One region of the Paenibacillus sp. FSL H8-0259 genome, then DNA from elsewhere that is predicted to be linked to it. Evidence: riboswitches for the same ligand, from Rfam matches in the RefSeq annotation. Region 1 holds a riboswitch; the other holds the start of a gene.
What was found. Region 1 has a riboswitch for glycine ahead of NSU01_RS34860 (amino acid permease). Riboswitches for the same ligand answer to the same signal wherever they lie in the genome.
Positions count from the first base shown of each region.

Region 1 (6,258 bases):
GAGAATATTCCGAAGCCCGTCAGTGTGCTGCTGCTGCTGGCAGGCTTCGGCTATATTATGGTTCATCTGTGCGGCACACTTGTGCCCGGGTATGGAGAATTCCTCCAAATCATCAAATGGGTGTTCATGCTGCCGATGACCGCAGGGGAGCTGGGGCTTGGCATCTGGCTGCTGTTCAAAGTCCCGGCTGCGCGTGTTCGCGCTCAAGCCGCTTCTTAATCCGGCTGAGCGACTCCGGTGTCATCCCGAGATAGCTGGCCAGCTGATGCTGGGGGACGCGGCTGATCAGGCCGGGCCTCCGATGCAGCAGTGCCTTGAGGCGGTCTTCGGGGGATGCCGCAATGAAGGCGGCGAATTCCGCCTGCACCTGTCCGAAATTCTCCTCGATCATCCGGCGTGTCATCAGCTCCAGCTGCGTGTGTCTGGCGTACATTTCCCTCTCGGTATTCAGCGAACCGACAACCAGTACGCAGTCCTCCAGACAAGTCAGGCTGTATTCCGACGAGGCATCCTCTTTATGCGCATTGAAGATAGCGATCGCCTGCTCCTCTGTGTAGAAATTCGAGGTGATGTCGCGGCCTGTGACGTCAACACTATGCTGCCGTACGCATCCTTTTAACACGAAATAGCAATGACCGGGAACCTCCCCCTGCCTAAGCAGCGTGGCTCCCTTGCTGTATTCCTCAACAAGAATCTCCTCCAGAATGGCCTGCTGCTGCTCTTCACTGAGGGAGGTCAGCCGGGTCATATATTGGAGTAATCTATGCTTCATGTTTCGGATTCCTCCTTATAACGCTACTGACAACATGTCAGTAGCGTTTGAACATTCTTGCACTCATGTATTGATTATACTGACATCGGCATCACTTTTCTCCTTCTTGCTCCGCATGGAGTACAGGACGAACAACAGAATGAACCATAGGGGCGTAAACAGCAGCGCCGGACGGGTATCATCTGCGAATAGCATAATGATCAGAATAGCAGCAAACAACGTTAATACCGCATAATTGATAACCGGTGTGAACGGTGCTTTGAATTTGGACGAGGCATGTAAGTCCGGGCGGTTCCTCTTATATTTGATATGACATACGAGCACAACCCCCCACACCCAGATGAAGCAAATGGCACTGATCGTTGTAACGATGCCGAAGGCCTGGCCCGGAATAAGCTTGCTAAGCAGCGCCCCGGCCGATATAACTATTGTAGAAATAAATAAAGAGTTAGCAGGCACATGATTTCGGTTCAGCTTGCCGAGCTGCGGGGAGGCCTGATTCCTTCTGCTCAGATTATACAGAATCCGGCTGGTCGAGAACATCCCGCTGTTGCAGGCGGAAGCCGCTGAGGTTAAGACGACGAAATTGATAATACCCGCTGCAACCGGAATCCCGACCAGGCTGAAGGTCCGCACAAAAGGACTTTCAGCCGCACTGAGCTGGGTCCACGGGTTAATGCACAGCAGGACGAAGAGCGCGCCCACATAGAAGAAGAGAATCCGCAGAGGAATCTTGTTAATCGCCGAGGGGATATTTTTCTCCGGATCTGCTGTTTCTGCGGCTGATACACCCACAAGCTCCACACCGACATAAGCGAACACAACCATCTGGAAGGAAAATAAGAAGCCCTTGACACCGTTCGGGAACACGCCCCCGTGCTCCCAGAGATTGCGGACCGTCACCGATCCCGCATCCGTCTTGAACCCGATGACCAGCAGAATGATTCCCAGGCCAATTAAGGCAAGAATCGTGACGACTTTGATTAGGGCAAACCAGAATTCGAGTTCGCCGAAGCTTTTGACCGTCAGCAGATTGAGTCCTAACAGAATAATCAGGCAGATGACGGCCGGTACCCACTGCGGGATATCGAACCAGTACTGCACATAAACGCCCACTGCAATCACATCCGCCATCGCCGTCATAATCCAGCAGAACCAGTAGGTCCAGCCTGTAATGAACGCAGCCCGCGGCCCCAGATAGTCTTCAGCAATGTCCGTAAAAGATTGATATCCCGCTTTGGAGAGCAGCAGCTCACCCAGCGCCCTCATCACAAAAAACACGGCAATTCCCACGAGTAAATACGTGATCATAATGGACGGCCCGGCCTGCTGAATCGCTCTGCCTGATCCCAGGAATAACCCTGTACCAATCGTGCCGCCGATAGCGATCAGCTGTACATGACGGTTCGCCAAATCTCTCTTTAATTCTGTCTGTGCCATTGCCATTTTCCCCCTTAATGTGTACAACGCTATGCTGCCAAATAACATAAAAAAGAGATTGGATATCATCCAATCTCCCGGTTCATAAGAATATCAAAATAAGCTACCTGCGCCGCTGACCGTAATTAATCAGCATAACAAATACAAATTCCGTACTCTTCTGTCCTTTTGCCTGAGATTGTGAACCCTTCGGCGCTGCGGTCTCCCGCAGTCTCTCCAGAAGCTGCTCCTGCTATAGTGTGATCCATAGCAATCATAGCCCGTGTGATGTATTAAATTGGTGAAGCGTTAATGCATTCTGATATTCTAACATATTACTCGGCATGTGAGTATTGAACAGTGATAAAAGTCTCCCGTGTTTTATATGTCTATATGCGCTCCTATTTGTAGCGGCATAAATGTTGTACGTTTTGCAACTTGGATGCGCAGATACCCGGTTGTTTAGATAGATTGTTGTATGAAATACAAGAATTTCCACGCTAAACCGTATGAAGGAGGAGAAATGCTGCCTTTTGTACAACAATTTTCGATTTAGTCCAATTTAATGAAGCGAATGTTGTATTTTGTACAGGATTTTAGAAAATCACGGGCACGGAGGATGAGTTTGCCGGTAATACCTTGGCTCTGCATTAAAAAAAAGCAGACAGGCAACAGCCCATCCGCTCATTTGATCCAACATTATTACGCTATTTATTTAATGATTACATAATCCAGGCCAACCAGCTTGGCATAGGTTACGATCTGATCTGTAGTCAAGTTGAGCGACACCACGGTATGGTGGCCGCCGCCATTCTCGATCCATGCCTTAATTCCATCCTGGAAGTTAGGCTTCACCTGCCAGAGCACACGGGCCACTGGAAGATTCGGAGCCGGAACCGTCGGCTCGAAGGCAGTAACTTCATTGATCAGCAGCTTGTAATGAGTGCCGAAGTCAGCCATCGATACCACGACGCCTTCGCCAGCCTTGCCGTCGAATACGAGACGGGCCGGATCTTCGCGGTCGCCGATTCCCAGCGGAGACACAAGCACCTTCGGCTTGTTGCTGGCCAGGCTCGGGTCAACCTCAAGCATGTGGGACTGCAGAATCGCTTCCTGTCCGGCAGCCATTTCGTAGGTGTAATCTTCCATGAATCCGGTGTTCAGGTTGTGGCTCATCACCTTCATCAGGCGGTCCAGGGCCGCTGTCTTCCAGTCCCCTTCGCCGGCGAAGCCGTAGCCTTGTGCCATCAGACGCTGAACGGCAAGACCCGGAAGCTGCTTCATGCCGTGCAGGTCTTCGAAGTTCGAAGTGAACGCATTGTAGTTGCCGGCATCCAGGAAGCGTTTGAGGGCAATTTCATAGCTGGCCTGTACCTTCACGCTGGCTTCCCATGCTTCTTTGCTGTATGAACCGTAATCGAAATCATACTGCTCTGCATATTCAGCGAACAGCGCATCAATTTCTTCTTCCTTCACTTCGTTTACATACGCAACCAGGTCGCCGATCCCGAAGTAATCCACGGTCCAGCCGAACTGAATCTGGGCTTCTACCTTGTCGCCTTCGGTAACGCCCACGTTACGCATGTTGTCGCCGAAGCGGGCCACTTTGATGTTGAAGCTTTCGTTATACGCAACGGCAACGTCCATCCATTCGGCAATTTGCTTCTGGACTTCGGCGCGTTCCCAGTACCCTACCACCACTTTGTTCTGTTTCTTCAGGCGGGCATTGATGAACCCGTATTCACGGTCGCCATGGGCAGCCTGGTTCAGGTTCATGAAGTCCATATCCAGTGTAGCCCAAGGAATGCTCTCATTGTACTGTGTAGCCAGGTGCAGAAGCGGCTTCTGCAGCAGCTTCGTGCCGCGGATCCACATTTTGGCCGGGGAGAAGGTATGCATCCAGGTAATCACACCGGCAACCTCGTCACGGTAGTTGACTTCTTTCATGATCGAAGTGATTTTGTCTGCACTGACCGCCAGATCCTGCAGCACCAGCGGATAAGGCAGCACACCGCTGTTATTGAGGGCATCCGTCATCTCCTGTGCATGAGCTTTAACTTCACCGAGGGCTTCTTCTCCGTACAGATGCTGTGATCCTACAACAAACCAGAATTGCTTAGCGCTTACTGTTGACATATTATTTCATCCTCTTCTCTTGGATAATATATAAATCAGATTATTTCTGACCGTAATAAGCGCCTTTACCATGCTTGCGCAGATAGTGTTTATCCAGAATCCGCTGCGGCAATTCTTCAGCGAAATGGTTCAGCTCGCGGGCAAAATGGTTCATCTTGGACACTTCCTCCAGCACCACGCTGTTCATCACTGCATCATGGGCATTCTTCCCCCAGGTGAACGGGCCATGGCCTTTCAGCAAGACGCCGGGAACTGCCATAATATCAAGGCCCCGCTGTTCAAAAGTCTCAATGATCACGCGTCCGGTCTCCGCTTCATACCCGCGGTCAACCTCCTCCTGCGTCAGGAAGCGTGCGCAGGGTACCGCGCCATAGAAGGTGTCGGCATGTGTCGTGCCCATTACAGCAACATCCAGCCCGGCCTGCGCCCAGATGGTCGCCCAGGTCGAATGCGTGTGCACGATGCCGCCGATTTCTGCATAATGCTTGTAGAGTACGGCATGGGTCGGTGTATCCGAGGATGGTCTCATCTCCCCTTCAACCACGTTACCGTCGAAATCCACTACGACCATATCGCTAGGCTTCATTTTGTCATAGCTGACGCCGCTTGGTTTGATGACGAATACGCCTTTCTCACGGTCAACTGCGCTCACATTGCCCCAGGTGTATTTGACGAGTCCATGCTTAGGCAGGTCCAGATTGGCCTCGAATACCTCTTCTTTCAGTTGCTCCAACATAGGTTAACCCCTCCCGTTTTCTACCAGATGATCTACAGCAGCCTGCTCGATCGCGATCCCTGCAGTATAACGTTCCATGAACAGCTCGAAGCCCTTCACATCAGCCGCATCCGGATGGATGATTTGTCCTTCCACATCCTTAAATACCTTGTGGTCAAGGAAGTCATCAAGACGCTCCTGCTGTGCTTTGTTCTGCATGTAAGAGGCCAGAATCGCCATCCCCCATGCGCCGCCTTCTCCGGCTGTTGCCATGACCGAGACAGGGACGTTCATTGCAGCGGCCACGATTTTTTGCCCGACAACAGGAGTTTTGAATAATCCGCCGTGAGCCAGAATGCTGTCGATCGACACTTGCTCCTGCTTGGTCAGAATATCCATTCCGATCTTCAGCGCGCCAAAAGCGGAGAATAAATGCGTCCGCATGAAGTTGGCCAGATTGAAGCGGCTCTCCGGTGAGCGTACAAACAACGGCCGGCCTTTCTCAATCCCGGTAATATTCTCCCCGGAGAAATACCCGTAGCTCAGCAGACCGCCGCCATCGGCATCCGCCTCCAGTGCCTTATTGAACAGGACACTGAACAGCTGGCCGGGGTCAGACTTAAAGCCCATCGCCTCCGAGAATTCACGGAACAGGCCGATCCAGGCGTTGAGATCACTGGAACAGTTGTTGGCATGAACCATGCCGACCGGACTGCCGTCTGGAGTAGTAACCATATCAATCTCCGGATATACGGCTGTAAGATCCTTCTCCAGCACGATCATTGCAAACACGGAAGTGCCTACGGAGATGTTACCGGTCCGTTTGCGGACACTGTTCGTAGCAACCATACCTGTTCCGGCGTCACCTTCCGGAGGACACAGCGGAATACCCGGCTGCAGATCCCCGGACGCATCCAGAATTAACGCACCCGCTTCAGTTAATAGCCCTGCCTGCTCGCCCGCAGTATACACTTTAGGAAGAATATCTTTCAGCTTCCAAGGATAGCGCTTGTCTGCAATGAGTTCATCGAACTGTGCAACCATCGCTGCATTGTAATCCTGCGTAGCCTCATCTATCGGGAAAACCCCCGAAGCATCGCCGACCCCGATTGCCTTGCTGCCGGTCAGCAGCCAGTGAATATACCCGCCCAGCGTCGTTACGAACTCCGCCTGAGGCACATGCTCTTCCCCGTTCAGTATCGCCTGATACAGGTGC
Region 1 covers NZ_CP150147.1:8,098,721-8,104,978, forward strand. Annotated here, with positions in the region: gene NSU01_RS34850 (DUF4386 domain-containing protein) at 1-219, shown strand, start outside; gene NSU01_RS34855 (Crp/Fnr family transcriptional regulator) at 176-772, opposite strand; gene NSU01_RS34860 (amino acid permease) at 836-2,212, opposite strand; glycine riboswitch at 2,363-2,442, opposite strand; gene araA (L-arabinose isomerase) at 2,903-4,327, opposite strand; gene NSU01_RS34870 (L-ribulose-5-phosphate 4-epimerase) at 4,368-5,063, opposite strand; gene NSU01_RS34875 (FGGY-family carbohydrate kinase) at 5,067-6,258, opposite strand, start outside.

Region 2 (6,258 bases), 520 kb from region 1:
TTTATTTGCGGTGCAGTTATTTTCGCCTGCGCGTTGCCGCCAGTGGCATTTAGCCGCAGGAGCAGTTCAGTACCGGCTTCCGCGCGGCCTGGGTCTCATCCAGACGGCTGATCTCCGTGGTATGCGGTGCATTAATTACGATCTCCGGTGTCTCCTGCGCTTCCTTAACGATCTGAATCATCGTCTCAATGAAGCCGTCCAGCGTTTCCTTGCTTTCGGTTTCAGTCGGCTCGATCATCATACATTCCTCTACCGTCAGCGGGAAGTAGACAGTCGGCGGATGGTAGCCGAAGTCGAGCAGCCGTTTGGCCACATCCAGGGTACGTACGCCGTACTGCTTGAGGTTTCTGCCGGACATGACGAATTCATGCTTGCAGACACCCGGGAATGGAATTTCGAAATAAGGTGCCAGACGGTGCATCATGTAATTGGCATTCAGCACAGCGTTCTCGGACACCTCGCGCAGTCCGTCCGGGCCGTAGGTGCGGATATAGGCGTAAGCGCGGACCAGAATACCGAAGTTGCCATAAAAGGCTTTGACGCGGCCAATAGATTGCGGCCCGCCGGAGTCAAGCGAGAAGCTGCCGTCTTCGTTCTGCACCACCGACGGCTGGGGCAGGAACGGAATCAGCTTCGCCTTCACGCCGACCGGTCCGGCTCCCGGACCGCCGCCGCCGTGCGGCGTACTCATCGTCTTGTGCAGGTTGAGATGGACCACATCGAAGCCCATATCGCCCGGGCGGGTGATGCCCATGATGGCGTTGGAGTTCGCTCCGTCATAATAGAGCAATCCGCCGGCTTCATGGACAATCGCGGCGATCTCGACGATCTGCGTCTCGAACAGTCCGAGAGTACTCGGGTTCGTGAGCATCAGCGCGGCGGTGTCGCTGCCGACCGCGGCCTTCAGCGCTTCGAGGTCGACCATTCCCTTATCATTGGAAGGAATGGTGACGGTGTCGAGTCCGGCGGCTGCGGCGCTGGCCGGGTTGGTACCGTGCGAGGAATCCGGCACGATGACCTTGGTGCGGACCTCGCCGCGGCTTTCATGGTAGGCGCGGATCATCATCAGGCCGGTCCATTCGCCATGGGCACCGGCGGCAGGCTGCAGGGAGACCGCATCCATGCCGGTCAGTCCGGCGAGATCCTTTTGCAGTGTATACATCAGCTCAAGTGCACCCTGGATACTCTCTTCCGGCTGGTACGGATGGATCTTGGCAAGGCCGGGGAAGCGGGCCACATCCTCATTGATCTTCGGATTATATTTCATCGTACAGGAGCCGAGCGGATAGAAGCCGTTATCGACCCCGAAGTTACGCCGGGACAGGGCAGTATAGTGGCGGATAACATCCACTTCGGATACTTCCGGCAGCACTACCGGCTCGCTGCGGAGCAGGCCCTCAGGAATCAGTGAGCTGATGCTCTCTTCCTGCGGCACATCACATAGAGGCAAAGAGTAAGCCGAGCGGCCGGGGCGGCTTAATTCAAAGATCAGGGTTTGTTCCGGTTTCATATACAGCCCTCCAGTGCAGTGGCGAATTCGTCAATTTCGGTCTTGCTTCTTTTCTCAGTCACGGCAACCAGCATATGTCCGGCAAGCTCCGGATACTCACGGCCCAGATCATAGCCGCCCAGATAACCTGCCTTCAGCAGCCTGGAGTTCACTTCACTGACACTGCTGCCTTCCGGGAGCTTCAGGACAAATTCATTGAAGAACGGGGCGGTGAAGACGCGCTCTGCACCGGTGATTTCAGCCAGCCGTCCGGCGGCGTAATGGCTCTTGCGGATGTTCAGCTCACCAACCTCGCGCATGCCCTCCTTGCCCATCACGGACAAGTAGACGGATGCGCATAACGCCAGCAGCGCTTGGTTAGAGCAGATATTCGACGTCGCTTTCTCGCGGCGGATATGCTGCTCACGCGCCTGCAGGGTCAAGACGAAGCCGCGCTTGCCGTTACGGTCAACGGTCTGGCCGACGATCCGGCCCGGCATGCGGCGCATCAGCGGTTCGGCAACCGCAAAGAATCCGCAGGTTGGTCCTCCGAGCGATGCAGCGATACCCAGCGGCTGTGCATCGCCGACTACGATGTCGGCGCCCAGCTTGCCGGGCGTTTCCAGCACGCCGAGTGCAATGGGATTCGCGCTGACCACGAGCAATCCCTTGACGGCGTGGATCAACGGCTCAACCTGGCGCAGATCCTCGATGCCGCCGAAGAAGTTGGGCGACTGGACCAGAACGGCGGCAGTATCGGCATCAATGGCCTCAGCCAGCTTGGCAAGATCGGTAACCCCGTCCTTATAATCGATTTCCACGATTTGCAGGCCCCAGGCATTGGCCGAAGTACGCAGCACCTGGCGGGCTTCCGGATGAACCGTACGGGAGACAATCAGCTTCTTGCGTTTGGTGGCGCCTGCGGCCAGCACGGCTGCTTCGGAGAAGGCCGTTGCACCATCGTACATGCTTGCATTAGCGACCTTCATGCCGGTCAGCTCACAGATATAGGACTGGAATTCGAAGATTGCCTGAAGCTCGCCCTGGCTGATTTCCGGCTGATAAGGGGTATAGGCAGTATAGAATTCCGAACGGGAAATAATATGGTTAATGACAACAGGAATGTGGTGGTCATAGAGGCCGGCGCCAAGGAAGCTGGCATGGGTATCAAAGTCGGCATTCTTGTCAGCCAGACCCTTCATATGGCGCAGCAGCGCATATTCGTCCAGCGGGCCGGACATCGGCATCGTTCCCTGGTAGCGGACAGATTGAGGGATATCAGCGAATAGCTCATCGATGGACTGAATCCCGACAGTCTCCATCATTTCTGCGCGGTCTTGCTCCGTCATAGGCAGATAGCGGTGCTTCATTACGGCTTCACTCCTTGGCTCTTTTTGTAGAACGGGGCTTTGATCACGGCAGCCTTCAGTTGCTTGCCGCGGATCTCCACATACACCTCTGTGCCGATCTCAGTATAGGCAGCATCCAGCAGGGCAAGTCCGAGATTCCGCTTCAGCGTTGGGGATTGAGTACCGGTTGTGACTTCACCGATCTTCACACCGTCGGCATATACAGGATAATGGGAGCGGGGAATCCCGCGGTCGATCATTTCAAGCCCCACAAGGCGGCGCGGGAGACCGGCTTCCTTCTGCTTCAGCAAGGCATCACGGCCGATGAAATCCGCTTTGTCCAGCTTCACGAAGAACTGGACACCCGCTTCGAGCGGCGTAATATCCGCCGAGAGCTCCTGGCCGTACAGCGGCAGCTTGGCTTCGAAGCGGAGCGTGTCGCGTGCGCCGAGTCCGGCAGGGGTCAGGCCATGCGGCGCGCCTGCGGCCAGCAGACCATTCCAGAGTGCAGCCGCTGTGTGGACCGGGGCGTACAGCTCAAAGCCGTCCTCCCCGGTATAGCCGGTGCGGGAGAGCAGTACAGATACGCCGCAGACCTCGGCGTGTTCGATGAAGTGGAAGGGCTTCAGCTCTGCGAGCGGGGCAGAGGTAACTTCGGCCAGAATCGTCTCAGCCAGCGGACCCTGCAGAGCGAGCAGCAGCGTCTCATCAGAGACGTCCTTCAGGCTGACACCGCTGAATTCAGCGGTGAGATGTTCCTGCAGCCACTGGAAGTCCTTGTCGATATTGGAGGCGTTCACGACGAGCATATAGCGCTCATGGCCCAGGCGGTAGACGAGCAGATCATCTACTACGCCGCCGCTCGGATAGAGCATCAGGGTATACTGCGCCGCGCCGTCTGCAAGGCGGCTGACGTCATTTGTGGTCAACTGCTGCAGGAAGGCTTCAGCGCCGCTGCCGTCAACCATGAATTCACCCATATGCGATACATCGAACAGTCCGGCCTGCTGGCGGACCGCTTCATGTTCCTTAACGATGCCAGTAAACTGCACCGGCAGCTCCCAGCCGCCGAAATCAATGCATCTGGACTCCGCATAAGCGGCATAGAGATCATAAAAAGGCGTTCTTCTCAAAGACTCCATCGTGTCACCCCTTAGTCTGTTTACATGCAAAAAAGGACAGGCGAAAGTCCATCAATGCACAACAAACATGCATCAATAGACGTTCGCTCTGTCCTTTGTACCTGAGAGTTACCCTGCTATCATGCCCGCAGGTTTCCCCGTTGGTGATCCGTTTCCTGTTGTCCAGGCTGTGGATGCTCTCCAGAGATGCGTCCGGCAAAGGTCCTTTTGCCTGAGAGATTCACCCATCCCGGGCTTACTCCTTCGGCGCTGCCCCTGAGGGTCAGTCTCTCCCTATGCCATCATTCGCAAACCATATGTTTTTCTACTGACTCCATTAAACCGGGTTTACAAGCACGCTGTCAATCAAAAAACGTCAAAAAGATGACAAATTTAATTTTCCTGTCAGTTATATTGACATTAGGCAAGGTCATAACTTAGGCTATAACTAAATTTAGAACTCCAAATGTGGAAAAGAGGCGGCTTGGAAATGAGTGAAGTGTTGGACAACCTGCTATACAGCGAAGAGCATGAATGGGCACAGCAGGGTGAAGGACGCGTAGTACGTGTGGGAATTACGGATCATGCGCAGCATTTATTGGGCGACATCGTGTTTGTTGAGTTTCCGGAAATCGGCGCAGCCATTACCGCAGGCGACAGCGTAGGCAGCATCGAGTCTGTTAAGACGGTGTCGGAGCTGTATTCACCGGTATCCGGCAAGGTTACCAAGATCAACGACGCACTCGAATCCAGCCCGGAGCTGATCAATGATCAGCCATACGGCGGCGGTTGGATTTTTGAGCTGGAGCTTGACGGTGAGTTTGCCGAGGCAGCTTCCGGCCTACTGGATGCGGCTGCTTATAAGGAATTGGTTGGGGAATAGTTTCAACCGTTTATGTACCCGGATTATTAGAATAGATGACTGAACTGGATTTACGAAAAGATGAACACGGCAGGCTTCTCTTATTACATTAGATGTCACTAATGTGAGAGGTCTGTCTTTTTGCGTTTCTGTATCACTCCGGAAAGCTAAGCAGCCCCGGATAAATGCTTGGCGCCAAGTGCCAAAGGGCGGGGAGCAGAGCCAGACCCGCAACGGCAAAGATAAGGCACAGCAATAGGAACCGGTATCTTTTTCTGGGACGGGTATTGGGTTTGAGCACGAAGTAATACACACCGGCCGAATAAAACGGGAAAAGCACCACGGCAGACATGCCCATACAGACCAGAAAGGTGGATTCCCCGGCAGAGGAAGGGATCATGGCTTCCGGGTCATAGACCGGATTGATCTGCAGAAAGAGAATCACAAATGTCAGATAGGCGAAGAGTAAAAGAAGAGGGAAACAGCGGATGCGTCTATCCTCGGACAAACCGTACAGCATCCACCAGACCCCGAGCCAGGGCAGGGCAAAGACTGCGCCGGCAATAAGGAAGTCAATGCCTATATACATCAGTTTATCGGGTGGATACACATGGGCCAGGTCCCCCCAGAAGTAATCGGAGGAGAAGAACATCATAAATATAGATAATAAACCCGCGAAGAAGGTGATTATTCCCTGGGCAAAAACAATCATGATCAGCGAAACCAGCTGCCGCAGAAAATAGAGAAAACGGGTGGCGTCCGGTGTCGTTCCGTTTGTAGTCTGCATAGCGTTCAATCTCCTTATACTAGCAAATGGTTGCCGTGCCTTCTCATCTGCAGAACTCTGAGCTGATTCGCTTGCGGATTCGCGTTATTCTTCCTCCTGAAGCTGCCGCAGGACAATGAGTTCGACCCGGCGGTTTTTTTGCCGTCCTTCAACGGTAGTGTTATCGTAAGCAGGTCTGGTATCCGCGTAACCGGCATATTGGAAAGTATCGGGGCTAAGCCCCTCGTTATCCAGGAAGAAGCGCAGCACAGAGAGTGCGCGGGCGCCGGATAGCTCCCAGTTATCCGTGTAATCTGAAGCGGCGGTTACCGGGACATTGTCGGTATGGCCTTCGATGCTGATCGTGGCACCAATTCCGCGGAACAGGCCGGATAGCTGACGCAGTGCCGGGAAGGCAGGTGATTTCAGCTCGGCTTTGCCGGCATCGAACAGGAACCGGTCGCTAAGCGTGATGGCAATGCCCTGCGGTTTATCCGCTACAAAGATCTGCTCCCCAAGGTTGTTATCTTCCACGTATTTGGTGATTACACCCATGAGCGCGGCCAGTTTGGCCTCCTGCTCACGAAAAGCGAGCTCACGCGCCGAAGGCTGGTGTTCGGCAGTCTCCCCGTTTTGCCCGGAGGTATCCGTGCCCGTCCCGGTTCCGTTCG
Region 2 covers NZ_CP150147.1:7,583,639-7,589,896, reverse strand. Annotated here, with positions in the region: gene gcvPB (aminomethyl-transferring glycine dehydrogenase subunit GcvPB) at 50-1,510, opposite strand; gene gcvPA (aminomethyl-transferring glycine dehydrogenase subunit GcvPA) at 1,507-2,859, opposite strand; gene gcvT (glycine cleavage system aminomethyltransferase GcvT) at 2,859-3,980, opposite strand; glycine riboswitch at 4,170-4,265, opposite strand; gene gcvH (glycine cleavage system protein GcvH) at 4,450-4,842, shown strand; gene NSU01_RS32625 (hypothetical protein) at 4,976-5,608, opposite strand; gene NSU01_RS32620 (flagellar motor protein MotB) at 5,693-6,258, opposite strand, start outside.
Region 2: it holds a riboswitch for glycine, as region 1 does, so the genes downstream of both, gcvT (glycine cleavage system aminomethyltransferase GcvT) here and NSU01_RS34860 (amino acid permease) in region 1, are expected to answer to the same signal.